One region of the Oscillibacter sp. PEA192 genome, then DNA from elsewhere that is predicted to be linked to it. Evidence: a T-box and tRNA genes for the amino acid it is inferred to sense, from the RefSeq annotation. Region 1 holds a T-box; the other holds one or more tRNA genes.
What was found. The T-box of region 1 lies ahead of tyrS (tyrosine--tRNA ligase). A T-box ahead of a tRNA ligase gene usually reads a tRNA of that ligase, here a tRNA-Tyr.
Positions count from the first base shown of each region.

Region 1 (14,346 bases):
GGGGGAGGAGTTTCTTCCAGGCCCCCGGGAGTCCGCCAACGGAACATAAACAAACCGGGAGCCGGCTTTTTGGCCGGTTCCCGGTTTTGTTATGCGTGTTCCTGCCGGACGTGGTAGCCCAGCGCCTGGATCTTTTCCAGAATGTCCGCCTGCCGGACGCCTGTGGCGTCGTAGTCCACCGCCAGCTGTCCGCCGCTGCTGACACTGACGGAGGTGACGCCCGGCAGGGTGTCCAGCTCCCGCTTCAGCAGCTTCACGTCATGCCGGTCCGCGTTCCGGTCCAGGGAGACGGAAATGCTTGCCATTCGCTTCACCTCCCAGCTGTGGGGAAGAAGTCCGGAGTCCTCACAGGTCCTCCAGGTCTGCCGCCGGAATGTCGTTTTCCACGTTGTCCCGGGCCAGATCGGTGTCCAGCACCGGATAGACGCTGGGGATGGGCTTCTCCGGCTTTCTCCGCCGGGGGAGCTCTACCTTGCAGCTGTCATCATGCATTTAGATCACCTCCGCCCTAGCTTGTCCCGCGCCGGGCCGAACCATGCCGGAAAAAGCCGGAAAACAGCGGCAGGCACATGCCCGGCCTGGACGCAAAAGCGCGGCCGGGCACAAAAACTCCGGGGAAAACTGGGGAGATTGCCGTCCGCATCCGTGGAAAATCCGCGGGATTTTTCATAAATTCCATGGATTTGGACAGGAGGCATCCCCCTGCGGTAAAGTAGGAAAGGAAATCACGCTGTCCTCCCCGAGAGGATGGAAAAAAGGAGCGAGACCGCATGAGCCTCAAGAAATTCAAGACCATGGACGGCAACGAGGCAGCCGCCTATATCTCCTACGCGTTCACGGAAGTGGCGACGATCTACCCCATCACGCCCTCCAGCCCCATGGCAGACCACGTGGATGAGTGGGCCGCCGCTGGCATGAAGAATATCTTCGGCCAGCCTGTGAAGCTGATGGAGCTCCAGGCCGAGTCCGGCGCCTGCGGCGCCATGCACGGCGCGCTGGAGACCGGATCCTTGGCCACCACCTACACCGCCTCCCAGGGCCTGCTGCTGATGATCCCGCCCATGTACCGAATCGCGGGCTCCATGCTGCCCGGTGTCATGCACGTCTCCGCCCGGACGGTGTCCACCCACGGCCTGTCCATCTTCGGCGACCACTCTGACGTCATGGGCTGCCGCCAGACGGGCTTCGCCCAGCTGGCCTCCTCCAGCGTGCAGGAGTGCATGGACCTGGGCGCCGTAGCCCATCTCGCCGCCATCAAGGGCAGCATCCCCTTCCAGCACTTCTTTGAGGGCTTCCGAACCTCCCATGAGATCCAGAAGATCGAGGTGCTGGACTACGACGACATGAGCCGCCTGGTGGACTGGGACGCCGTCCGCCGCTTCAAGGCCCGGGCCCTGAACAGCGAGCATCCCACGGTCCGCAACACCGTCCAGAACCCGGACACCTTCTTCCAGCACCGGGAGGCCTGCAACGGCGCCTATGACCGCCTGCCCGCCATCGTGGAGGAATACATGAAGGCCGTCAGCGACCTGACGGGGCGGGACTACCAGCTGTTCAACTACTACGGCGCGCCGGACGCGGACCGGGTGGTCATCGCCATGGGCAGCGTCTGCGGCACCCTGGGGGAGGTCATCGACTACCTGAACGCCCAGGGCGAAAAGGTGGGCATGATCCAGGTCCATCTGTACCGCCCCTTCTCCGTGTCCCACTTCCTGGCCAAGCTGCCGGATACCGTCCAGACCGTCTCCGTCCTGGACCGGACCAAGGAGCCCGGCGCCATCGGCGAGCCCCTGTATGAGGATGTGTGCACCGCCCTGGCGGAAGCCGGGCGCAGCGGGATCAAGGTGCTGGCCGGCCGGTACGGCCTCAGCTCCAAGGACACCACCCCCGCCCAGATGAAGGCTGTGTACGACAACATGGCCGGCGAGCAGAAAAACCACTTCACCGTGGGCATCGTGGACGATGTGACCCACCGCTCTCTGGACGTGGGGGAACACATCAGCACCGCCGGCGGCTCCACCATCGAGTGCAAGTTCTGGGGCCTGGGCTCCGACGGCACCGTGGGCGCCAACAAGAACTCCATCAAGATCATCGGCGACAACACGCCCCAGTACGTCCAGGCGTATTTTGAATATGACTCCAAGAAGTCCGGCGGCGTCACCAAAAGCCACCTGCGCTTCGGCAAGGAGTCCATCCGCTCTGCCTACTACGTCACCCAGGCGGACTTCGTGGCCTGCCACAAGCAGAGTTACATCCACTCCTATGACATCGTCCACGAGGTGAAGCCCGGCGGCACCTTCCTGCTGAACACCCTGTGGAAGGGGGAGGAGCTGGAGCGGAATCTGCCCAACCACGTGAAGCGGACGCTGGCCCGGAACCATGTGAAGTTCTATACCATCGACGCCGTGTCCATCGCCCAGGAGCTGGGTCTGGGCAACCGGACCAACACGGTCCTCCAGGCGGCGTTCTTCAAGCTCTCCGGCGTGCTGCCGGTGGATGAGGCCGTCCAGTACATGAAGGACGCCATCACCCACAGCTACTTCAAGAAGGGCGACAAGGTCCTGAACATGAACTACGCCGCTGTGGACCGGGGCCTCCAGTCCGTGGAGGAGATCCGAGTGCCCGACAGCTGGAAGGACCTGCCCGACGAGCCCCTGGAGCAGACTGAGGCCGCAGGTGTGCCGGACTACGTCCGGGACGTGCTGATCCCCGTCAACGCCCAGGCCGGCGACAAGATCCCTGTCAGCAAGTTCCTCAGCTTTGCCGACGGCGTGACGGAGGTGGAGACCTCCAAGTACGAAAAGCGCGGCATCGCCGTGGATGTGCCCCAGTGGCTGCCGGACAACTGCATCGGCTGCAACCAGTGCTCCCTGGTGTGCCCCCACGCCGCCATCCGGCCCTTCCTGTTTACCAAGGAGGAGGCGGAGCAGGCCCCGGCCGGCTGCATCACCCACAAGGCCAACGGCAGGGGGATGGAGAATTATACCTTCCGCATCCAGGTGGATCCCCTGGACTGCCAGGGCTGCGGCAGCTGCGCCGACGTGTGCCCCGCCAGGGAGAAGGCCCTGGTGATGAAGCCGCTGGAGTCCCAGATGCCGGAGCAGGACAACTGGAATCACTGCCTGTCCCTCTCCGAGAAGGCCAATCCTCTGGACAAGTTCACCGTCCGGGGCAGCCAGTTCCAGCGGCCGCTGATGGAGTTTTCCGGTGCCTGCGCCGGCTGCGGCGAGACCCCCTACATGAAGTTGATGACCCAACTGTTCGGCGAGCGGATGTACATCGCCAACGCCACCGGCTGCGCCCAGGCCATGTTTCTGTCCGTGCCCTCCATTCCCATGGTGAAGGACTCCGCCGGTCACGGCCCGGCCCTGTCCAACTCCCTCTTCGAGAACAACGCCGAATACTCCCTGGGCATGTGCCTGTCCGTGGACCAGCAGCGCAACCAGGTCAAGACCCACGCCAAGGCCGCCCTGGACACCACCTCCGACGCTGCCCTGAAGGCCGCCCTGGAGAGCTGGCTGCAAGACGGCGACGACGGCGACAAGACCCGGGCCGTGTCCGACGCCCTGATCGCCGCCCTGAACCAGACCGCCGACTCCAGCGCCGACGTGCGGTTCCTGCGGGACAACGCCGACCAGCTGGTGAAAAAGACCATGTGGATGTACGGCGGCGACGGCTGGGCCTATGACATCGGCTACGGCGGCTTGGACCACGTGCTGGCCTCCGGCATCGACGTGAACATCCTGGTGGTGGACAACGAGCTGTACGCCAATACCGGCGGCCAAGCCTCCAAGGCCACGCCCATCGGTGCGGTGGCTCAGTTCGCCGCCAGCGGCAAAAAGACCCCCAAGAAGGACCTGGGCATGATTGCCATGAACTACGGCCATGTCTATGTGGCCCAGGTGTCCATGGGCGCCAACCCCGCCCACGTGGTGAAGGCCCTGAAGGAGGCCGAGGCCCACAAGGGCCCGTCCCTCGTCATCGCTTACGCCCCCTGCATCAACCACGGCATCGCCAAGAGCATGAAGGTGAGCCAGGCGGAGCAGAAGCTGGCGGTGGAGTGCGGCTACTGGCCCCTGTTCCGGTACAGCCCTGAGCTGGCGGCGGAGGGGAAGAACCCCTTCCAGCTGGACAGCAAGGCCCCCAACGGCAAGCTGCGGGAGTTCATGATGGGCGAGGTCCGGTTCTCCGGCCTGACCCGCACCTTCCCTCAGATCGCCGAGCAGCTCTTCGCCGAGGCGGAGGAGCAGTGCGCCGCCCGGTACGCCCAGTACGAGAAGCTGGCGGCCCAGAAATAACTTTGCTGAAATCGACACTCCTATAAACGAAAGCGCCCCAGGGCTTTGCCCTGGGGCGCTTTCGTTCCGCCGTCAGCGGGATCCGGCGGCGTGAAAGGTGCGGTTGATGAGGCAGCGGCTGCAGCAGAAATCGATGTGCCGCTCCATGGCGGAGCGAGCCAGCTCCGGCAGCCCCAGGCCGATGGCGGAGCAGATAGCCACGTGCTGGGAGCCCATGACGATCAGATTGTCCTTTTTCTGTTCCGTGGCAACGAACTCGCAGGAGCGGATAGACAGGTAGTGAAGGGTGCCCTGGAGGGTCTCGAACATGTCGATGAGATACTCGTTCTCTGTGGTCAGCACCAGCTGGTGGTGGAACTCCAGGTCGATCTTGGCCCGCTCGGAGGCGGTGGGGGCGGTATCCAGATCCTTCGCAAAGTCCTGCCAGGCGGACTGGAACTGGTCTGCCAGCTTCTGGAGCCTGGGCAGGTCAATCAGGGTCCGCTTCTGTGCGCAGAGGAAGGCCGCCTCTCCTTCGATGGCCCGCCGGGCCACGAACAGGTCCTCCAGGGACTCGCTACTGAGGTCAAAGACGAAGTAGCTGCGGTATTTGCTGTCGCTGCTGCGGACGGCGGTCACCAGGCCGTTTTCCTCCAGCCGCTCCACCGCCCGGGTCACCGGGGAGGTGCTGACCCCCATCTGCTCCGCCAGCTTGGAGATGTTCAGCTTGCTCCCCGGCGGGATGGCGGAGGAGAAGATGGCCTTCTCCAGCAGTTCATAGACGATGTCGGAGATCTTGGCAAAGGGATTCTTCTCCTGGGCCGCTGTGATGTTCTGTGCGGTGAATCGGCAGCCGTCCCGCTGTCTGGGATCCTGGGGCATAGGGCACCTCACTTCTGAAAAATATCTGTATCCTATCATAGCGGCCGCGGGCGCGAAAATCAAGCCCGGCGCAGAAAACCGCGCCGGACCGGGAGGGGGCTCCTTCAGTCCCGGAGGTCTTCCTCCAGATTGATTTTGCCGTGGACCTGCTCGAACTCCGTGATACAGCGGCGGATCAGGTACAGAATCTGCCCGCTGCCTGTTCGTCCTTCATATTCCGCGATATAAAACAGCTTGTCATGTGTCTCCTTATCCATGCGAAATCCAAGATGACTGTCCCGTGGCTTTTTCATAGTAAACTCCATTTCAGTAGAATATAAGTTGATTTTAAGTACAAAACGAGTTACTATGTAAAAAGCGTACTAGAATATAGACACAAAATTTAGGGAGGTGTCAGAATGGACGATCTGGAGGCGGCGGAGGCATACAGGCGGGAAGCGGAGTTCTATAAGGAGAAAGCGGAGGAGAACATCCGGTACAAGTACCTCTATCTGCGGCTCGGCGGCGAGATGTATGAAGTCCTGGAGATCTTGCGGCGGACACCCTGCGCCTGCGCCCCGCTTCAGGAGGCGGAGAGCCGTCTCCGCCAGATGCTGGAACAGGCGGATGAGGACGACTGCCAGAAGGGTGTATACGATTTCTTCCGCAAAAAGAAAGGCCGTCCACCAGTTGACAAGCTGTAAAAAATCGGCTAGAATACCTCTTACAGTGATGAAGCGGAGCAGTACCCGGGAAGACCGCCCCCAAGAGAGCCTCTGGTCTGGTGGAAAGAGGCGGGCAGGGCCCGGCGAATACACCGCGGAGCTGGCACCCAAACGGCCTTCGGCCCAGTAGGCGTGCTCCGGGAGCGCCCGTTACAGCGCCGCCGTGTGTTCGCACGGCCTGAGGCGTCTGCCCGCGAGGGCGGCGCGAACAGAGGTGGTACCGCGAGAACTTCTCGCCCTCTGTCCCCTGGGGGACAGAGGGCGTTTTTGATACCTGTCCCAGATTTCACAAACGGACAAAAGGAGAGACAAATCATGCAGATCTACGAGGAACTGAAGGCCCGGGGGCTCATCGCCCAGGTGACGGACGAGGAGGAGATCCGGGAGTTGGTGAACAACGGCAAAGCCACGTTCTATATCGGCTTTGACCCCACGGCGGACAGCCTGCACGTGGGCCACTTCATGGCCCTGTGCCTGATGAAGCGGCTGCAGATGGCGGGCAACCGCCCTATCGCCCTGATCGGCGGCGGCACCGGCTATATCGGCGACCCCTCCGGCCGGACGGACATGCGTTCCATGATGACGCCGGAGACCATCCAGCACAACTGCGACTGCTTCAAGAAGCAGATGGAGCGGTTTATCGAGTTCGGCGAGGGCAAGGCCCTGATGCTGAACAACGCCGACTGGCTGCTGAAGCTGAACTATATCGAGCTGCTGCGGGAGGTGGGCGCCTGCTTCTCCGTCAACAACATGCTGCGGGCCGAGTGCTACAAGCAGCGGATGGAAAAGGGCCTGAGCTTCCTGGAATTTAACTATATGATTATGCAGTCCTATGATTTCTACCACATGTTCCAGACGGTGGGCTGCAACATGCAGTTCGGCGGCGACGACCAGTGGAGCAATATGCTGGGCGGCACGGAGCTGATCCGGCGCAAGCTGGGCAAGGACGCCTATGCCATGACCATCACGCTGCTGATGAACTCCGAGGGCAAGAAGATGGGCAAGACCGCCAGCGGCGCCGTGTGGCTGGACCCCAACAAGACCTCTCCCTACGACTTCTACCAGTACTGGCGGAACGTGGGAGATGCCGATGTGCTCAAGTGCATCCGGATGCTGACCTTCCTGCCGCTGGAGCAGATCGACGAGATGGATACCTGGCAGGGCAGTCAGCTGAACACCGCTAAGGAGATCCTGGCCTTCGAGCTGACCAAGCTGGTTCACGGCGAGGAAGAGGCCGCCAAGGCCCAGGAGGCCGCCCGCGCCCTGTTCGGCGGCGGCGGGGACAGCGCCAACATGCCCTGCACCAAGCTCTGCCGGGAGGATTTCACCGCCGAGGGAGAGATCGACATTCTGACCCTGCTGGTAAAGTGCGGCCTGGCTGCCTCCAAGGGCGAGGCCCGGCGGCTGGTGCAGCAGGGCGGCGTCACGGTCTGCGGCCAGAAGGTGGCCGATATTGAGGCCAGGTTCAGCTGCAAGGACTGCTGCGGCGAGGGCGCGGTCATCAAAAAGGGCAAGAAGGTCTATCACAAGGCCGTGCTGGAAGAGCAGTAAGCGGACATTCGATCAGCCCGCCGGGATATTCCCGGCGGGCTTTTTTGTATGTCCCTGTCAGATGGCAGCCTCATCATTCGTTTTATCAGCAGAACGGCGCCGGCAAAGGAGTTGATTGTACGGAACAAATCACATATACCCGCCCGGAAGCGGAGGAACTGGTAGAGCGGTGGTCGGACACCGTGCTGCGGATCGCCTGGACCTGGACGGGCAGCGTCCACGACGCCCAGGACATCTGTCAGACGGTGCTTTTGAAGCTGCTGACCAGTCCCCGCCGCTTTGCGGAGGAGCGGCTGGAGCGGGCCTGGGTGGTCCGGGTGGCCGTCAACTGCTGCAAGGACTGGAAGAAATCCGCCTGGGTCCGGCGGCGCCTGCCGTTGGAGGCGGCGGCCCACGCGGCGGTCCATCTGCCGGAGCCAGGGGAGAGTCCTGTGCTGGCGGCGGTGCAGGCCCTGCCGGAGCGATACCGCCAGGCGGTGTACCTGCGGTATTACGAGGGATACGAGCCGGCGGAGATCGGGACGTTGATGGGCTGCACGGCCAGTCAGGTCAGCACGTATCTCTACCGGGGCAAGGCAAAATTGCGGAACATGCTGGGAGGCGCTTATGGACAGGAATGCTTATCAGAGTGAGTTGGACCAGGTACAGTTCACGGAAGCGGGGAGGTCCGCCCTGACGGACGCCCTGATGGCGGAGCAGGCCGGACCGCCGGTCCAGCACCGGAGCTTGTGGATGAAACGGGGGATGGCGGCGGTACTGGCAGCAGTGCTGTTGGTGGGCACGGCGGCGGCTGTTACTGCGTCGCTATGGGACAGCTTTTTCGGCAGACTGGACCCGGGGGAGCAGGCGGTGGTGGACACCCTCAGCGGCGGCCTGCCGGGTGCGGTCTCCGCAGGTGGAGCCATGATGACACCTATGGCGGCCTTCGGCATGGATGGGGTATTCTACCTGATGCTGGAGATTCAGGCCCCAGAGGGCACGGTCCTGCCACCCTTGGACGGTGAAAATGAAACCTACCAGCTCTTCGGCGATGATATTTTGAACGGCGAGTGGCTTGAGCTGCGGGAGCCGGACGGCGGGGACCCGGCGATCTCTTATTCCACGGAGTTCACTTGGCTGGAGGACCCGGATCCTGCGGACAACACGCTGACAGTGGTACTCTCCATTCTGGCGGACGGAGACTTGGAGGGAAAGGTCCTCCACATACCGGGGCTGTGGAAGCAGACGGATGGGAAGGCCTATACGGAGATCTTCTCCGGCGATTTTGACTTCGTGCTCTCCGGTGGTCTGGCGGAAGATAGCCTGCTGGCGGTGGATGTTGCTGGTGTCACGGCACAGGCGCCCTGCGGCACCTTGACCATGGAGCGTCTGAAGGTCTCTCCTCTGGGGCTCCAGTGGAGCTATCACTACGATGAGAACGCCGTCCAGGCCGCAGCGGCAGAAAACGGCAGAGACGCCGTGGCGCTTGTGACGGCTGACAGCGGAGAGGTAGTGGAATTCTCAGATATAGCAATCCCCGACACAGAACTGCTGCTGGTTTTGAAAGATGGGACGCAGGTGGAGGTTGCCAGCAGCTTCAGCAAGGGCGGCAGCGGCTGGATGGAGCAGAGCGGCTTCTTCGCCCGGCCTGTGGATCTGTCTCAAGCGGACTATCTGCTGTGGGGAGAGACGGAGATCCCCCTCCACTGAGCCTGGCATTGCATCATGGGGGCGGCCAGAGGCCGCCCCGGATTTTTTTGACAAATCCTTTACGCCGTGATATGATACAACCCCGAATGAAACAGATGGAAAGGAATTGTATTATGGAATTTGTCAGGAAAAACGCGCCGGGCATCCTGATCTGCCTGGTGATCGCCGTGCCCGCGTGGCTGCTGGGGCAGCGGTTCGAGGTGGTGGGCGGCCCGGTGTTCGCCATCCTCATCGGCATGGTGATCGCTCTGTTCTGGAAGGACCAGAAGGCCGCCAGGAGCGGAATCACGTACACCTCCAAAAAGATCCTCCAGCTGGCGGTGGTGCTGCTGGGCTTCGGCATGAATCTCTCCAGCGTGTTACAGGTGGGGGGACAGTCACTGCCCATCATCGTCTCCACCATCGCCACCAGCCTGATCGTGGCCTTCGCCCTCTATAAGGCCCTGCACATGGACAGCAACATCTCCACTCTCATCGGCGTAGGCTCCTCCATCTGCGGCGGCAGCGCCATCGCCGCCACTGCCCCGGTCATCGACGCGGATGACGAGGAGATCGCCCAGGCCATCTCTGTGATCTTCCTGTTCAACGTCATCGCGGCTCTGATCTTCCCCACTCTGGGAGGTGTGCTGGGCCTCTCCAACGAGGGCTTCGGCCTCTTTGCCGGCACCGCGGTGAACGATACCTCCTCCGTCACCGCGGCGGCCGCCGCCTGGGACGGAATGCACCCCGGCGCCAATACCCTGGACACTGCCGCCATCGTGAAGATGACCCGGACTCTGGCCATTATCCCCATCACGCTGGTGCTGGCCCTGCTGAGGACCCGCCGGGAGGGAAAGCAGGGCGGCGCCCAGGTGGACATCAAGAAAATCTTCCCCTGGTTTGTGCTGCTGTTCCTGCTGGCTTCCATCATCACCACGGTTCTGCCCATCCCCGCAGCTGCGGTGAGCTTCCTGAAAAACGCCAGCAAGTTTTTCATCGTCATGGCCATGGCAGCCATCGGTCTGAACACCGACATCGTGAAGCTGGTGAAGACCGGCGGCAAGCCTATCTTCATGGGCTTCTGCTGCTGGGTGGCCATTGCCGGCGTCAGCTTGCTGGTCCAGCACCTGCTGGGGATCTGGTAAAACACCCTGCCTCATCGTCCATCGCAGCAGGAACTCCCGCCATAGCACCCGGAGCCTGGCAAAAATCTGGAATCCCCTGGGCCTCAAGGGCTGCAACCTGGGGTTGACAAAGTTCCACCCGCCGCGTTCTTGCCAGGTGCGCGGCGGGTGGCTTATCATAAGGGCATCCAAATGAGAAAGCGAGTGTTCTCCGATGACATTTTCCGAGAAATTGACGGGGCTGCGGCGGAAGTCCGGCATGAGCCAGGAGCAGCTGGCAGACCGCCTGGGGGTCACCCGGCAGTCTGTCAGCAAGTGGGAGGGCGGCACTGCCATGCCGGAACTTGTGAAGTTGATCTCCTTGTCAGAGCTGTTCGGCGTGTCCGTGGACTATCTGGTGAAGGACTGGATGGAGGAGCCGGACAATCCATGCGGCGGAAGCGGGGAAATCTCTTCCAAGCAGGCAGACCGGCTGGAGAAAAAGGTGGACGAGCTGACCAATTATGTGAAGGGCAGGGTCTACCGCTACGACAGCAAGACCCGGATCTTCGGCCTGCCCCTGGTGTCTATCCGGTTCGGCTTCGTCCGGAACGGGAAACTGTCCATGGATAACACGGCCAAGGGCATCATCGCCATCGGCAACTGCGCCATCGGCGTGGTGGCCATCGGCATCGTGGGGGTGGGCCTGTTCACCTTTGGCGTGCTGGCCATGGGAATGCTGTCCCTGGGCATCGTGGCGGGGGGATTGGCGGCTTTTGGCGTGGCGGCCCTGGGGTATCTGGCCCTGGGGGTCAGCGCCGTGGGGGTCTATGCCGGCGGCGTGGCGGCCATTGCCGCCAAGATCGCCGTGGCGGTTTCCGCCGTGGCGCCCACCGCCGTGGGGGAGTTCGCCTCCGGCAGCCATGTGCTGCTGTGGGGAGACGGCCTGACGGCCCCGGAGGTCCAGACCTTTCTGCTGGAGCACCACCCGGACCTGTGGCGGCCCCTGCTGCGGCTGCTGACGGAGATCGGCGCCCATATCAAGTAAATCGCTGCCCAGTCTCATGCCGGCGGGCAAACATGGTCAATGTTTGCCCGCCGGCATACGGCTCTTCTCGGCATCAGTGGGAGGGGGACAGTCTGTGCACCTGTCAAAAGCGCCGGGGGTCCGGCGGTGGGGCATCCTGGGACTTTCCCAGGATCTCCTGCCGGATATATGCAAAGGCCGCGTCCTCGCCCTCATCCCGGAGCTTTAAAAGCATGGTCTCCAAAAGCGCCGCGGTGGCCGGGTGGATCAGCAGCCGCCGGTCCTTGCCCCGGAGATAGAACTGGTAAGGGTCACCGGGATTGAAATCCTTTCCCCGGTAGACCTTGCTGGCGGCCAGACGGTCGCAGAACATCTCCGCCACATATTTTCTCGGCATCTCCACACCTACGATCCCTTCGCCGGTGGGGCTGTAATCCGTCCAATACTCAAAGTGGTGGCAGTTGCGGCCCTTGTGGTGGAGCCAGGAGGCGCTGTATCCATGTTCCTTCCGCTGGGCGTCGTTTGGGCTGTGATCCCCCTGGAAGTATTTCACCCCGGCAAAGAACTCCACAGGGGCGTACTTGGACAGGTCATGGATCAGGCCCTGCCAGTACAGCCCCAGGCGGAAGCAGTACTTCCGCACCAGTGCCCGGTGGCGGTTTATGGTCCGCAGATGGGCCCAGAAATGCAAGGAGATCACCCCGTTTCCAGTATCTTACGTTCCAGTATAGCACGGCAGGGGCAAAATGACGAGCAAATTTTTTGCATGGAATCCAACCTCCAGCAGACACTAGCCGGGAGGTGTTTTGATGGAGGGAGTTATCTTCTGCTGTCCCCCGGCGTGGAGAAAGCTGCTGCCGCCCGGCGTTCTGGGGGCGGAGCGGGCGGAGGCGCTGGCGGAACAGTATTGGCCACTGCTGGTCCTGACCCGCCGGGGGTGCGGGGAGCTGGGGGATACGGCCGCCCTGTGCCGGGTGCTGCTGGTGCCGGGGGATTGTACCGCGCCGCTGGAGCGCATCACGGCGGAGACGGTGGTCACCTATGGCCTGTCCTCCAGGGACAGTCTCACCCTGTCCAGCCTGGCGGAACCGGTCCTCTGCGTCCAGCGGCAGCTGCCTCGGCCGGGCGGCGGCGTGGTGGAGCCCCAGGAATTTCCACTGCCGGAACTTCCGGCTCCTGCGGCGGAGCTGCTGCCGCTGCTGGGCCTGCGGCTGTTGCAGCTGCCACAGACAAGTGCCCCCTTTGTGTGGTAGGCTAAAAACAAAAAGGGGGGGCTGCAACATGGCGTGGCATGAGATTCTGGCGACGGGGATCATTCTGGCGGGCACTGCGTTTTACTGTTGGGCGGCGTACAGCCGGAAGAGCGGACCTACCAGCTGCATCGGCTGTGGCAAGTGCGTGGCGGACGGCGTCTGCATTCTGACAGGAAAGAAGGTCCCGGGGATTTCCGGAGGCAAGGGAAAAAAACTGTGATTTTCCCGTTGACAACCGGGCAGAAACGTTTATAATAATTGTGTCTGAAAACAGCAAAAAGCTATGACAAAGCCAGCTTCGCGAGACCGGCCAAGCGAGAGGGGAGACGGTGCGAGCCCCTTGCCCACGCCGCGGAGCAGCCACTTTGGAGCGGCCTGCGGCGAGCGGGACGGCTCATCCCCGTTAGCGGATGACATGAGATGTCCCCATGGGACAGATCAGGGTGGTACCGTGGAAGTTCTTCCGCCCCTGACGTGCGTCAGGGGCGGTTTTTCTGCTTTAGAAAAGAGGGGATATACTGGTGTTCTTTCAGCGAGCCCAATCTCCGCACCCGTCCCGCCTGGGTGGCATCCAGATTTTTTCCGATTCAGAGGGGAGATTCCTTTTGTTTCCGGTGATCCGCAGCCGGAGCGGGCCTTCGCACATTCTTGCAGCGGTAAAGACCCTGTCCCCGCCGCTGACGGCTCCGGAGCTGGGGACGGCACTGCTGGCTCTGTGGGATCGATGGGAGGACACTCCCTGCTGGGAGGAGCTGCCGCCGGAGCTGACGGAGGTCCCCTTCTGGAAGGGAACCGCCCGGTCTTATCGGGCTTTCTTTCGGGCGCACCGGTTGATTGTCGCGGCGTTCGGACATCCGAACCCGGGAGACATCTCCTTGGCTTACTGGCCCCGGCATCTGGAGAACAACAGCTGGGGCGTGGTCAAGGGACAGGTGGAGCTGCAGGTGCGGCTGGACAGGGAACTGCCGGATCTGCCCCGGAAGATCGGCATGGCGGCCCGGCAGCTGCTGGCCGCGGCGGAGCTGACGGATCCCACCATGCCGGCGACTGGAAAATAACAGGCGGTATTGCTTTTATTTATCATATATTATTGAGAATAAAAAGATATTTTTAGGAGGAAGAACATTTATGGCACATCCCACATACGGACTGAACGAGCTGCGGGAGATGTTTCTCAAATTCTTTGAGACAAAAGAACACCTGCGGCTGCCCAGCTTTTCCCTGATTCCCCAGAACGACGCCAGCCTGCTGCTGATCAACTCCGGCATGGCGCCCATGAAGCCCTGGTTCACCGGGGAGGAGGAGCCCCCCCGCCATCGGGTCTGCACCTGCCAGAAGTGCATCCGCACCGGCGACATCGAGAACATCGGCAAGACCGCCCGCCACGGCACCTACTTCGAGATGCTGGGCAACTTCTCCTTCGGAGACTACTTCAAGCGGGATGCGATCCACTGGGCCTGGGAGTTCCTGACCTCTCCCGAATGGGTGGGTCTGGAGCCGGACCGGCTGTATCCCTCCGTGTTCGCCGGCAACGAGACCACCCCCGCCGACGATGAGGCCTTCGCCATCTGGCGGGATGAAATCGGCATCCCCGAGGATCGGATCTTCAAGTTCGGCAAGGAGGACAACTTCTGGGAGCACGGCTCCGGCCCCTGCGGCCCCTGCTCCGAGATCTACTATGACCGGGGCCCTGAGTGGGGCTGCGGAAAGCCCGGCTGCACCGTGGGCTGCGACTGCGACCGGTATATCGAGGTCTGGAACGTGGTGTTCTCCCAGTTCGACAACGACGGAGAGGGCCACTACACCGAGCTGAAGCAGAAGAACATCGACACTGGCATGGGCCTGGAGCGTTTGGCCTGCGTCAGCCAGAACGTGGCCAGT
Region 1 is NZ_AP018532.1:1,605,782-1,620,127, reverse strand. It holds gene DN611_RS08010 (YigZ family protein) at 1-49, shown strand, start outside; gene DN611_RS08005 (heavy-metal-associated domain-containing protein) at 90-305, opposite strand; gene DN611_RS16815 (hypothetical protein) at 346-492, opposite strand; gene nifJ (pyruvate:ferredoxin (flavodoxin) oxidoreductase) at 771-4,298, shown strand; gene DN611_RS07995 (GntR family transcriptional regulator) at 4,371-5,159, opposite strand; gene DN611_RS07990 (hypothetical protein) at 5,264-5,452, opposite strand; gene DN611_RS07985 (hypothetical protein) at 5,558-5,842, shown strand; T-box leader at 5,862-6,107, shown strand; gene tyrS (tyrosine--tRNA ligase) at 6,179-7,414, shown strand; gene DN611_RS07975 (RNA polymerase sigma factor) at 7,543-8,046, shown strand; gene DN611_RS07970 (hypothetical protein) at 8,021-9,103, shown strand; gene DN611_RS07965 (YeiH family protein) at 9,217-10,227, shown strand; gene DN611_RS07960 (helix-turn-helix domain-containing protein) at 10,421-11,233, shown strand; gene DN611_RS07955 (DUF5662 family protein) at 11,337-11,903, opposite strand; gene DN611_RS07950 (hypothetical protein) at 12,022-12,465, shown strand; gene DN611_RS07945 (hypothetical protein) at 12,494-12,685, shown strand; gene DN611_RS07940 (hypothetical protein) at 13,071-13,523, shown strand; gene alaS (alanine--tRNA ligase) at 13,594-14,346, shown strand, end outside.

Region 2 (14,346 bases), 1.1 Mb from region 1:
GGCGGAGCAAGCCTATGAGCAGATTCTGGATACGGAGCAGTTGGCTGCCGGATGGACGGAGAATGAGAGCAATTCCATCCAAAAGGATGTTTGCGATAGATATTTTCTCGCCGAGAGGTGTAAAGGAGGAGAAGAGATGAAGAAACGGATCTTATCAGCTTTGATGGTGCTGTGCCTGCTGCTGACACTGCTGCCGGTTTCGACACTGGCGGCAGAGGAGGGGACTGGCGAGTCGGATCCTGCGATCAATCAGGATGGATCGGACTTGCGGAAAGACCCCGCAGAGGAAGGCGGGAAACAGGAGGCCGTGGAAAGTGGGACCGCCGATGAACCGGATGGCCCCAGTGCGCCAAATGAGCCGGGGACTTCAGGGGATCCAGAGGAAAATGAGCCGACAGAGGTTCCGGGAGATCCCCCTCAGGGTCCGGATCCCACGGCCCCCACGGAGCCTGCGGGAGAGCTGGATCCCATAGAGCCTGCTGAGGATCCGGGGACAGTGGTAGAAGAGCCTGTGGCTGAGAACGCGGTGTATGTGTCGGCAGCAGGCGATGATGCGGACGGCACTGGCACAGCAGACGCTCCATATGCCACCTTGGCAAAGGCGGCGGAAGCAGCCCCGGATGGTGCGACGATTTATGTCATGTCAGATGTGGAAATGAACCAAATGGCATGGGTCTGGGAGAAAGAGCTGACCATCACCAGCTATGGTGTTGATCCTGTGACGCTCTCCCGCGGAGAAAATTTTCATACCAACGCAGATCCCGCCAGACAGCACTACAACCCCGCGATGATCGAAGTAGGCGGGGAAACGGAACAAGGGACCGTTTCGTCTCTTATTTTGACCCACATCATTTTGGATGATATGGGCAAATACGAAGGTGAATACTTTGTGCAGGCCGATTCCGAAGGCGATGGGGAGACCACCGTTAGCAGGAGTGAGGTCCCAAATACAAGCATTGTGCAAGACGCCATAATCGCAACTTACAACGGTATGGGTACGATTACTTTGGGGGATGGTGCGGAACTTCGCAACTACGGCGGTATGAGTGCCGTGCGCCTGTCCGGTGGCGAGCTGATCATGGAAGAAGGCAGCGCCATTTTGGATACAACCGAAAACGAACGTGAGAAAGGTGCGTCCGGCAGCTTTGGCCCCGCTGGTGCGGTCTGGCTCCAGGGCGGCATCTTGACCATGAACGGCGGCACGATAGGCGGCGATAAAGGTGTCATGATGAATGGGCGTGCACTCTATGCAGACGGCGGCACCGCTAACATCGGCGGCACCATTCAAAATATTCATGGTACCGATGCGGCCTGGCAGGGGCAGAACGGTGTTGCTGTCCATCTGCGGTCTCACGGTGAAGCTACCCTTGCCAGCACTGGAGAGATCACCAATGTGACCGGCACCAACGCAGGCAATAACTGCGCCATCTGGACCCAATTTTGCAACTTTACCACTAAAGCGGGATCTAAGATTTCTCATGTGGACGGTTTCCAGCTGCTCTATTTTGACGACCTCGACAACAACAACTACAGCCATGAGGTGTACCTCAACGGTACGATCTCAGAATGCGCTTCGGGTTCGGCGAGTCTTTTGCGGTCCTGGTACGGCCAGATCACATTTGGCCCGAACAGCGTGATTGAAAACTGTAGTTCCAGCAGTGCGGGCGGCCTGATCTATTCCAATAACGGCTCCCACTACACATTTGCGGGCACCATCCGCGACAATACCGCCTCTAAAGGCATGATTTATCTTGCCAACCAGGGTGGCGGCGGTGTCATCGCCACGATTGAGGAGACTGCCCATATTGTGGACAACAAGGGTCTTGCCGTTCGTGTGAACAACAGCTCCAATCTCACCATGAACGGCGGTGAGATTGCCCGCAACTCGAGCTACGGTATCCAGATCAGCGGCAAGACCGACTGGACGGGTGTCAGGTTCATTATGAACGGCGGCAAAATCTGCGACAACGGCAGCTATGGTATCTACCATACCGTTGCAGGGAAGTCCCTCGTCGAGATCAATGGCGGCACCATTTCCGGCAATAAGGGATCGAGTGGCAGACAAATCTCCTCCTCCGGCGGTTATGCTGTTGCTGAAACGGAGGAAGGCGCCGGATATGAGTACACCCATGTAAGCGCTGATGTGATGGGGGAACCCCGTACCATATACGTCAGCGCCGGGAAGGTGGAACTTCCTGAGGGCTATGCGGATGTGAACCTGGGCCGCGCCACGAATGAGGCAGTCAACACGCTGAAAGCTGGCGTTGCTAACGAGCACGCCGACTGGACCCCCGTGGGCAGCAGCGCCCTGTGGGTTCAGCCGTCTGCGACTGAGTACAGCTTCGAGCTCGATCCTACTTCCTCCCCTAAGAAGACCGACCTCTATGTGGCCTATGTACAGGTCAATCCGGACGGTTCACCCATTGATGGGGCTGAAGTGGCGGTCGAAGAGGTGGAGAATGCGGAGAAGGTGCCCATCGCTTTGAAGGATCTGACGGCAGGTGCTCCGTATGCGGTGATGCTCTTCAACAACAAGGAGTATACCCTGGCCCCCGATGACATCACCATCTACACCGGCGGCGGTCAGGGCGAGGAGAACTATGACGACGGCGGTTTCCCCAAGCTCACCATCAATGGCAGTGTTGACGTAAAATACACCGGCGACATTACAAGTTTGGAAATCAAGGGTGTGACTATCCCGGCAACGGACGACAAGACCATGCTCGATCAGCTCCTTGAAAACATTGAGGCGGTCTATACCTATGAGGACGGCACTGTCGCCACAGATGATTCCAAGCCGGGCGTGTACACAGTTACCCTCAAATGGAAGAACGGACTTACCAATGAGGACGTTCGGGTGAATGGCAACAATGTAAACCTTGACGGTGCGGGTACACTAATCGTCCGCCATACGCAGGATATTGAGGAAGCGCAGGACGGCGCCAATACATATGTGTTGTTGACCGCAGAGCCCACCAAGGCTGTGATCCACGCCGAGGCGATTGCAAAGACACAAACCAGCTCATGGGGAACCGTGTATCAGCCGTCTTTCTACACCAACGATAACGAAGACTTTGAGATCGAGGATATCGCCGGTATCCAACTCCTGGATGACTCGCTGCTGATTGATGATGACGGCACGGACCGCCAGGCTCTGCTGGAACAAAAGGCAGAGGATTCTGATCTTCTGAATGAGTTGTCCGATGGCAAAACCTACCGCTACGACTTTCACTACCTGGATCTGGTGGACGCCTACAACGGCAACGCCTGGGTTTCTGCCAGCTATGGCACCACAATCTATTTGCCATATCCCGACGGTGTGACAATGGATAACGCAAATGACCTGGATGTACAGGTCATCCACTTTCCGGGCCTGCACCGGGAATATGGCATTGCCGGTCAGGCCGAGGTGACGGATGCCATTGAAGCCTGTGAGCCGGAGGTTATAACCGCTGAATTTGACGCCAATGGTATCGAATTTGATGTGGACCGTTCCGGATTCTCTCCTTTCGCTGTTGTCTGGCAGGAGAACGCGCAGACCTTCACTATCACCGCCTCCGCCGGTGACGGCGGCTCCATCAGCCCCCGCGGCAGCGTTGCTGTGGCCGAGGGTGCGGACAAGATTTTCACCATCACGCCGAACGGCGGCTATACCATTGCCAATGTGAAAGTGGATGAAAAGAGCGTAGGAGCAGTCGATAGCTATACATTTACGGATGTTAATGCAAACCACACTATTTCTGCAACCTTTGCCCGCGATAGCTTCGGAGACGGTGGCGGCCATGACAGCGATCCCTATCTGAGGTTCGACTCCAATGGCGGCACCCGCTTCGACCCCATCGATGAAGACGGAAGGAGCTTCTCCCTCAATGTGTACGATGATGAGGAGTACGGCGCCCACATCCCCACCCGGCCCGGCTACCGCTTTACCGGTTGGTACAAGGACAGCCGCCTGACCATACGGGTGGACGAGGATGAGACTCTGCGGGTGACCTCCTCCGTGACGCTGTTCGCCGGCTGGACGGAGACCTCCGTGCCCGGCATGCTGAACGGCGACGACCACTACGCCTACATCCAGGGCTATTCTGACGGCTCTGTGCGGCCCAACGCCAACATCACCCGGGCCCAGGTGGCCACCATCTTCTTCCGCCTGCTGGACGAGGATGTGCGGGACAACAATCTCACCACGTCCAACGCCTTCCCGGATGTGAACGAGGACTACTGGGCCAACACGGCCATCTCCACCATGGCCCGGCTGGGCGTCATCAACGGCCGCAACTCCGGCCTGTTCGACCCCGACGCTAACATCACCCGCGCCGAATTCGCGGCCATCTGCGCCCGGTTCGACGACAGCGGCGTCGCCGGCGTCACCACCTTTACGGACACCGCCGACCACTGGGCGGAGGACGAGATCAGCCGCGCCGCGGCGCTGGGCTGGATCCAGGGATACAGCGACGGCTCCTTCCGGCCCGACCAGTACATCACCCGCGCCCAGGCGGTGACCATGATCAACCGGGTGCTGTGCCGCCTGCCGGAGGACACGGACGATCTGCTCTCCGGTATGAACACCTGGACCGACTGCCACGAGAGCGACTGGTTCTACCTAGCCATCCAGGAGGCCACCAACTCCCACGACTTTGTCACCAAGGACCGGGTCTATGAGAGCTGGACCGACCTGAACCGCGCTCCCGACTGGAGCCGGTACGAGTAAGGAGCTCAAAAATCAATTTGACAGAAAGCCCGGGCGGATTTTTTCCGCCCGGGCTTTCTGTATTACGATAGAAAAGTGGATATCGCTACGGCTTCTAAGCGCCATAAAAACAAGTGTCAAATAGAAAAGCGGATTGCCCAGGCGCAATATAATAAAGAAGGACGGATAAACAGAAGTAGGTGAATCAAATGGCAATGAGAGCAGCCTGACATGAGGCGCGGCTTGAAACGTGGAAGAAGCAGATAGAAGGTTGCCGAAACAGGGGGAGACGAGTAAGTGAATGGTGCTTGGAACACGGTGTCGGTCCAAAGATATACCAGCGGTGAGAGCGGGAGCTGTACGGCACAAACAGCGAAAACCAAAACAGGCAGAAAGAGGGGCGGATGCCGGAAGCAGCGCCGGTATTCGCGGAAATTACCGCCTCGGAATTGCGTGGGAGCCGAGGCAAGGTGATTGCCGGGATTAAAACCGGAGCAGTTGAAGTGGGGATTTACATCCGAGCAGACAGCGCGGCCGAGGAAGCGTTGTGCTGGGGGCTGAGGGATGCTGAATGACCTTGTGGGAGCAGGGCAGATTTATATTGCCTGTGGGTATGCGGATTTGCGGAACGGGATTGGCGGCTTTGCGACATTGGTACAGCAGAAGTTCCGTTTAGCTCCGTTCAGCGGTACGCTGTTTTTGCCCTGTGGTTATAGGCAGGACTGGATCAAGAGGCTTTATTGGGAAGAGGATGGATTTGTACTGGTCACGAAGCGGTTGGAGGCTGGAAGCTTCCAGTGGCCTCGGAACAGCGCAGAGGCTCGGAGGTTAAGTTACCAGCAGTATCCTTAATTGTCAAAAGCATTGAAAATGATAACTTTCCGGGTAATTTTTAGCCACCAAATTTGCAAAAACAAGACCAATACACAGATGAACAGCACGGAGTTGGTAACGCTCTCCCGTGCGGAATAGGATGAACTGCTTCGAAAGAGCGCGGGGTATACGGAACGAAACCGGAAGCTGGAATGGCTGATGGAACAGGTGCGTCTTGCCAAAAGAAAGCCTGTGGGCATTCTCTGAACAGATGAAAGAGGAATTGGCGGGTCAACTGAGCCCGATACTTGATGAGACGGAGGCATGGTTGTCTATCAGAGCTGCTATAAGGGGAACCGCGGCAGAGCCCCATATCCGGCAGGAGCGGTCCCTACAAGTGGAGGAGCTTCCGCCCGAAAATGTCACTATTGAGATGATGGAGCACCGGCTTTCTGAATCTGGGCGTGTATGCTTCGGATCGCCCATGGAGGGGATTGGCAGAAAAGTCCGGCGGACATGAGTCATGATCCCCACACAGGTGAGGATTCGGGCATACATACGCTTGTCAAAATTGCACACGGCAGAAACGGAAATGCCCATCTTGAAAGCTGAAAAGAAGACTGCCCGAATCTCTGGCAGCTCCGCAAGTTTTGAAGCTGGAGGGCCGGACTATCCGGAGCAAATGCTATATGCGGCTGTACCGGACCGCAGGGATGTGGAACACCCTGTCGTGCTGTATGAATACCAGCCGAACTGGAGGACAAAGAAGAGGCGGAGAAACTTCTGCCGGAGAGTGCACCGGACACTCACAGAACATTGAAGGGAGAATGGTTCCATTAAGCGAGCCTGCTGAAAAGCGGGCTCGTTTTTCAGCCCTGGACAGGCAGATGTCTCTCTTTGCCCCGAAATGCCGAATTTTCCAGCAGTTAGATTGCCATGGAAATGCCGTTTAGAGTGATGGACGACTATATGCAGACGAATTTCCCTGAAGCAAAACCACACACTTCAGCCCCACCATGTGCATAGCATACCATGAGCATAGGCCTTATGAGAAAGGAACGATTGTAATGTCTGCTCTCTTGAAGAAATTCAGCAACCTTCTGTGTGTTAAAAGCATTGTAACGCTTGTCTTGACGGTAGTATTTGCCTATCTCGCTGTTTTGGATCGAATTTCCAACCAAGATTTTTTAACAATTTTTTCAGTTGTCATCGCATTCTATTTCGGCACACAGAGTCAGCGCCTGAATGAAAAGATCGAGAAGGACACAGACAAAAAGCAACTTTAGCTATAACCACAGTTCCCTTACTTTGGATGAGAGGTCAATGAGATGAATTATTTTCCCAACAACAATTTAAATAAAGAACGTCATTGCGGCTCTGCACCTGACAGAGACTCCTCCTGTCAGTGTTTTTGCCCCATTCTCTCCGGTGAACGCGGCCCCCAAGGTGAACGTGGGCCGCAGGGCGAACGCGGGCCCCAGGGTGAACGCGGCCCCCGCGGAGAGCGTGGTCCCCAGGGGCCAAAGGGTGAGCAGGGCTGTCCCGGTCCCATGGGCCCAAAAGGAATGGTGGGCCCTCAGGGACTCCCGGGGCCTCAGGGTATTCGGGGCGATATGGGGCCAAAAGGAGACACAGGAGATATCGGACCGCAGGGTGTCCGCGGGGATCCCGGCCCCATGGGCCCCAAAGGCGACCGCGGCCCCGTAGGGCCTAAGGGTGATCCGGGACCGGCTGGCCCAGTCGGCCCCAGGGGGGAAAGAGGTATTCCGGGCGACCGCGGCCCTCAAGGAGAACAGGGACCTCAGGGTGAGCAAGGGCTTCCTGGTGAGACCGGCCCTCAAGGACTCCAAGGAGATCGCGGCTGTCCCGGACCACAGGGAGAACAGGGCCCCATCGGTCCGGCAGGGCCCCAAGGCGAGCGTGGCGAAAGCGGCCCTCAAGGTCCGGCAGGACCCCAGGGTGAGCGGGGTGAAACCGGCCCTCAGGGTGAACCTGGCCCTCAGGGCCCCGCGGGCACGACACCTACCGTCACTGTGGGAACTGTCTCCTCCGGTACTGCCGCAACCGTCACCGCCAATCCGACGGACACCGGGATCTCCCTGGACTTCGTGGTTCCCGTCGGCCCTGCAGGCCCTCAGGGAGAATCCGGCCTGACAGGTCCCCAGGGCCCGGAAGGGCCTCAGGGCGAGCGGGGCGAAACCGGCCCTCAGGGACCTGCGGGCACAACGCCTACCGTCACTGTGGGAACTGTCTCCTCCGGTACTGCCGCAGCCGTCACCGCCAATCCGACGGACACCGGGATCTCCCTGGACTTCGTGGTTCCCGTCGGCCCTGCAGGCCCTCAGGGAGAATCCGGCCTGACAGGTCCCCAAGGTCCGGCAGGCCCCCAGGGTGAGCGGGGTGAAACCGGCCCTCAGGGTGAACTTGGTCCTCAGGGACCCGCAGGCACAACGCCTACCGTCACTGTGGGAACTGTCTCCTCCGGTACTGCCGCAGCCGTCACCGCCAATCCGACGGACACCGGGATCTCCCTGGACTTCGTGGTTCCCGTCGGTCCTGCAGGCCCTCAGGGAGAATCCGGCCCGACAGGTCCTCAGGGCCCGGAAGGGCCTCAGGGTGAACTTGGCCCTCAGGGACCCGCGGGCACAACGCCTACCGTCACTGTGGGAACTGTCTCCTCCGGTACTACCGCAGCCGTCACCGCCAATCCGACGGACACCGGGATCTCCTTGGACTTCGTGGTTCCCGTCGGTCCTGCAGGCCCTCAGGGAGAATCCGGCCCGACAGGTCCCCAGGGCCCGGAAGGGCCTCAGGGCGAGCGGGGCGAAACCGGGCCTCAGGGTGAACTTGGCCCTCAGGGACCCGCGGGCACGACACCTACCGTCACTGTGGGAACTGTCTCCTCCGGTACTGCCGCAGCCGTCACCGCCAATCCGACAGACACCGGGATCTCCCTGGACTTTGTGGTTCCCGTTGGCCCCGAGGGGCCGAAAGGTGAACCTGGTGAAGTTGGACCCGAAGGACCGCAGGGCATCCCTGGGCAGACTCCTGAAATTACAGTGGAGCAAAATACACCTACTGTCTACAAGGTTCGGTTTAAAACTGCGGAGACAGATTTCCTGACTCCCAATCTAAAAGCTGTTCCGGAGGTTTACAACGCAAATCTGTCCTCTGCTGGAAGTGTCTTGACGGTTCCTCTGGAGGCGCTGAACATGACCTTGCAGAACACTTCGGCCACTTCACTCCGCTTTTCCCTCCAGCCTGCGGTAACAGGAACGTCTATTGTGGCCGATATTCGCCGCGCAAGTATTTACGATGGAGCTTCTATTGACAGCCAGACCAATGACAACCTGACAATCTCAGGTGTGTTCGTAGTGGATGATCTGATCTACAGCCAGTCTCAGGAGATGCACTGGACACGAATCCGGCAACAAGAGCCCTCTACCGGTCTTTGGTCCATGTGTGAGATCCGAATCTTTTCTTCCCGAGGCGGTGCCCGTACGTCTGTATGCGTCAACTGGCTATACACGGGAGCCAGTTTCCTGGCACCATAAGTTTTCTTTCTCAGGACTGCAAGTTGCTCTGTGGGGCACTATAAATATTCATCAGAAGTGCAGTAATGTAAACGTGAAACAGAGGGGCAGCCAAACGGTCGCCCCTCTGCTCACACTTACCCATAAAATCAGATGATGAGATGTGAATGCTTTGCAGATGCTCCTTACCCCACTATACTGAAAGCAGAACATGGAATGGGGGGAGGGTATGCTGGGCGGGCGGGACTATACCGGGTACTACCGGCGGTGCGATGGAAAACTATCGATGGGATTCCTGCGGCCATGGATGCCGACACCGGCGAGGAGACTGCCATCCGGATTCTGTTTCTGTTCTTGGACCCGCCCAAGTATTACACGATAAGCAAGCAGTCCCTCTGCGCATTTCTGGAGGTGAGTGGGGGAGCGGAGAGCCGAGTGCAGGTGTCTGAGAAATAAGACGATTACGGGTTCCGCTATTAGTCTCCTGGAAGAAAGCGGAGTCCGCGGCCCGGTGCGCCGGAGCCCTGGCTATTCTCTGTTTCTGTGGTATGTTGTGTTGCTGAACAAGGGAGGCGACACGTATGAACGACTACATGAAGGCCCTGCACCAGCGGTTTTTCTGGGAACTGGAGCGTCCCAGCCTCTCTACTCCCCGAAAGTGAACGGGAAACGAATGGCACCAACGTCTCCGTCCATACAGAGGCGGCGTGCAAGGAGAAGTTGGCCCGGCTGATCGCGGAGATCGCCGCCGAGAAAAAGCGGCGGAAGCAGGCAGAACTGGCAGGTTGAACAAACGGGCCTCCCAGGGCGAACTGCTCTCGGAGGCCCGTATTTTTCCTGACTGTGGCTGGTTGAGTGGTCAGGGATAAAATAAGGTTACATAACACGCATGAAAATTGCGAAAAAATTATAAAAAAGTTCCGCTTTCAACAGAAAGCGGAACTTTCGATGGTGGACGATACAGGACTCGAACCTGTGACCCCCTGCACGTCAAGCAGGTGCTCTAGCCAGCTGAGCTAATCGTCCAAAACGGAACGTATATAGGATACACGAAAACGCACCTTTTGTCAACACTTTTCTTGCGCGATCCTGTTTTTTTTGTTATACTGCTGACAGCACTATGACAGGAGGATCACTATGAATCGTGTGGCATTGGTCACTGGGGCTTCCCGGGGGATCGGGAGAGCGATTGCGGCAGAGCTGGCGGAGGCGGGACATGCTGTCTGTATCAATTACCTGACGCACCGGCAGGAGGCGGAGACGCTGGCAGAAAAAATCCGGAACCATGGTGGAAATGCCATTGCAGTTCAGGCGGATGTGGCGGACCGGGCGGCTGTGGAGACGATGGTTCGCACTGCGGAAGCGGAGCTGGGACCCGTGAGCCTGCTGGTGAACAACGCCGGCATTGCGGGGCAGATCCAATTTCAGGATATCACAGATGCCCAGTGGAATCGCTATCTGGGCGTGAACCTGGGCGGCGCCCGGAACACCATCCAGGCAGTACTGCCCCACATGCTCCATGAGAAGGCGGGCTGCATCGTCAACATCTCATCCATCTGGGGACTGCGGGGAGCCTCCTGCGAGGTGGCGTATGCCTGCACCAAAGCCGCTCTCGTGGGGCTGACCCGGTCCCTGGCGCTGGAGCTGGCGCCCTCCCACATCCGGGTCAACTGCGTGGCTCCCGGCGTCATCAACACCGACATGGTTCAGGTTCTGGGACAGGAGACCCTGCGGGATCTGGCGGAGCAGACGCCTCTGGGACGGCTGGGGACGCCGGAGGACGTGGCCCACGCCGTTGCCTTTCTGGCCTCCGACAAGGCATCCTTCCTCACGGGGCAAATCCTCGCCGCCGACGGCGGGTTCATCGTTTGAAGACTGCCGAACAAGAGAGCCGGGCGCCGCATAGGCGGCGCCCGGCTCTCCGTTACGTCCGCCCCGGCAGCGGCAGCGCGTGGAGGATCACCCGGCCGAAGCAGGCGAGCGTCCGGCCGCTGCCGGCGGTGAGTACCACGTCCGCATCGGCCCGCGCCCGGTTTAGGGAGAAAAGATACACCGTTCCGGCGGGATCCTTGTAATACTGCTTGCAGAAGATATCCCCGTCCACGCAGAAGATCCCCACGTCCCCGGCCTTCAGGGGATCGCGATTCACATAGACCACGGAGCCGTCCGGGATGTAGGGGACCATGGAGTCCCCCTGGATACGCACAGCAAACTCTGCGGCCTGAGGCACGCCGTCTGTGACCTGGAGGTAGTCGAAATCCTCGCCGAACACTGGCGCCGCATAACCGGCCGCCGCAGGGGTCCGGTACAGGGGAATGACCCGGGGCTCCTGCTCCGGGGCTGCGGATTCCTGCTGACAGGCCCGCAGCGCCTCCACCATCGTCTGGACGCTCTCCCGCCCCAGGGGAGAGAGGGAGCGATACTGCTCCAGCAGCTGCCGCTCCCGCTCAGTCAGGACGTCCGCGCCGCGGCGAAAGCTGTCCTGAAACAAGGTGTTGGGGTCCGTCTCCAGACAGTCGAACAGCCGGAGCATCATCTCCTCCTTAGGGAAGCTGACACCGGTCTCGTAGTTGCTGACAGTGGACGGTGTGACGCCCAGCCGATCCGCCAGCTGGGGGCGGGAGAGAGCCAGCTCCTCCCGACGGGCTTTGATCCGGTCTCCAAATGCCATGGATCCCATCCTTTCCGATGTTCTTGACAGTATCCTATCGGATTTCAAGGAAGCTGTCAATCCAATTTTACAAGAAACTTGTAAAATTATACTTGACTTTCAAAAAAACTTGTGCTACTGTATAGCTGTAAACAAGATACTTGTAAAATAAATAAAAATTTACAAGTATCTTGTTTATCAAAATGAAAAAAGCGCCCGCGATTGCAGGCACCTTTTTGGTGGGGGAAGGTGGATTCGAACCACCGAAGCCGAAGGCAACAGATTTACAGTCTGCCCCATTTGACCGCTCTGGAATTCCCCCATATTAAAACTGGAGCTGGTGGACGGATTCGAACCCCCGACCTGCTGATTACAAATCAGCTGCTCTACCAGCTGAGCTACACCAGCAGTTCCAACAGCAGAATTTATCTTACCAGATAAGCGCCTGTTTGTCAACAGAAAATTTTTGCTTTTCCACCCGTTTTTTTCATTTTGCCGGCGGGGCACATGAGACTTGCCGGGATCTGTATACAGGAAAGGAGCATCGCATTTGGAAACAAAGGAACATACCCGCCGACGGCGGACGCTGCGCTGCTCGCTCTGCGGGCTGGAGATCACAGAGGGAGAGGACTACTGGTACTGCAACGGCAGCAGCGTATGTGGGGCCTGCCTCCCGGTGTTCGCCCGGGCGGAGCTGGCTCCCTTCCGCCAGGTGCGGGGAAGGGAGGCGGCGCCATGACGCTGCTGGAGATGTCCGCCCTCTACGCGGAGAGCGCGGCCGCCCTGCGGCGGCGGATCGGCGAGCTGCGGCAGGCGGCGCGGGAGCTGAAGGACGAGGAGGACCGCCGCCTTCTGCGGCGGCGGATCACAGAGCTGACGCCGCTGCTGCAGGAGACCCGGGAGCTGGCGGCGCTGACGGCCCATTATTACGACAGGAGCTATCACAGACATGAGAGATACACGCTTTGACGCCCGCAGCAGCGAGTGGATCGGGGACATGACCGTCTGGCTGCGGGACCATGCGGAGGATAACAGTGAGCAGCTGGAGCGGCTGCGGCGCGGCCTGCGCCGGGCCCGGGAGCAGGAGCTGACGCCCCGGCAGCGGGAGATGGTGTTCCTCTATTACGACCGGGGACTGAAAATGTCCCAGATTGCTCAAAAGCTGGGGGTGAACCGCTCCACCGTCTCCCGCACGGTGAAGCGGGCTAAACAGCGGCTGTACCGCTGCCTGCGGTACGCCCTGTAATTTTCCCTCTTGAGGTTTTGCGGGATACACCGTATAATCGGTATCAAAGAGGGACCATGGATATCCGCAGAAGGGAGCTGCACTCCCAAGGGAGGTTTTACCCATGCTGTACACTACCCTGCACAACCGAATCCTGCGGCTGGTGCTCGCCGTGCTGGGCGAGCTGATCGCGGCCGCGGCGCTGAATCTCTTCATTGTCCCCCTGAGCCTGTACACCGGCGGCCTGCTGGGCTTCTGCCAACTGGTGCGAACGCTGCTGCAGGACTTCCTGGGCGTGAGCTTCGGGGCCTACGACATCGCAGGCGTCCTCTATTTTCTGCTGAACATCCCGCTGCTCATGATCGGGTATCGGAACCTGGGCAGGGGACTGGCGGTGCGGACCATCATCTGTACGGTATCCTACTCTGTTTTTTACAGCATCATTCCCATTCCCACGCAGCCCATTGTGGACGATTATCTGACGGCCTGCCTGCTGGGCGGCATCCTCACCGGGATCGGCAGCGGAATCGTCCTCACCTGCGGCGGCAGCGGCGGCGGACTGGACGTGCTGGGACTCATCATGAGCAAGCGGGACAGTGCTTTTACGGTGGGTAAATTTGCGCTGGGCTTCAATGCCCTGCTTTATACGGCCATCCTGATCCTGTTTGACCCGGAGGTCGCCATTTACTCCGTGATTTACAACTTCGCAAACTCCATGATCCTGGACAGGATGCACCAGCAGAATGTCACCGTTCAAGCCCTGATTTTCACGCGGGAGGACGAGAGCGTCCTGGCGGACTTCATTATCAAACAGCTAGGGCGGAGCGTGACCTACTGGGACGGCGTGGGCGCCTACACCAAGGACGATGTCCGTGTGTTGTGCGTGTGCCTCTCCAAATATGAGATCGAGGAGCTGCTCCACATGGTGCACTCTGTGGACCCCCACGCGTTTTTGACTGTGCAGGAGGGCGTCCGGGTATTCGGCAACTTTCCGCGGAAGCTGGGATGAGGAGAGGAGGATCGCCATGAACGGACCTATTGCTGTATTGGCCGGCACACCGGTGGACACCCGGATGGGCGTGGCATATCTGGAGGAACGGGGGCTGCCGGGCGTGCCGTTTCCCCTCTCCCGGGGACCCAGGGAGCAGACTGCCTTTCAGCACGCCCCGGCAGCGGACAAGCGCCGCCAGGCCCTGGCGGTGCTGAGGGGCGCCATGGCCCAGGGCTGTCGGCGGGCTTTCGTCTACTGCAACTCCCTGTCTGCGGCAGTGGATTTCCCGGGGCTTGCGGAGGAGACGGGGATGCGGATCGTGACGCCGCTGGACGTGTACCGGCGGCTGGCGCTCCGCTACCGGGCGCTGGGGGTCATCGCCGCCAACGCCCAGGGACTCTCCGGCATCGAGAAAGTATTGCTGGAGGCCAATCCCGCCCTGGA
Region 2 is NZ_AP018532.1:2,732,014-2,746,359, reverse strand. It holds gene DN611_RS13685 (S-layer homology domain-containing protein) at 1-4,711, shown strand, start outside; gene DN611_RS16750 (hypothetical protein) at 5,095-5,265, shown strand; gene tnpB (IS66 family insertion sequence element accessory protein TnpB) at 5,255-5,542, shown strand; gene DN611_RS17075 (hypothetical protein) at 8,716-9,057, shown strand; tRNA gene DN611_RS13645 (tRNA-Val) at 9,986-10,062, opposite strand; gene ymfI (elongation factor P 5-aminopentanone reductase) at 10,174-10,908, shown strand; gene DN611_RS13635 (XRE family transcriptional regulator) at 10,961-11,707, opposite strand; tRNA gene DN611_RS13630 (tRNA-Tyr) at 11,924-12,008, opposite strand; tRNA gene DN611_RS13625 (tRNA-Thr) at 12,019-12,094, opposite strand; gene DN611_RS13620 (hypothetical protein) at 12,237-12,425, shown strand; gene DN611_RS13615 (hypothetical protein) at 12,422-12,655, shown strand; gene DN611_RS13610 (sigma-70 family RNA polymerase sigma factor) at 12,636-12,932, shown strand; gene DN611_RS13605 (YitT family protein) at 13,036-13,920, shown strand; gene DN611_RS13600 (aspartate/glutamate racemase family protein) at 13,937-14,346, shown strand, end outside.
Region 2: it has a tRNA-Tyr gene. The T-box ahead of tyrS (tyrosine--tRNA ligase) is inferred to sense a tRNA for this amino acid. The anticodon was not compared.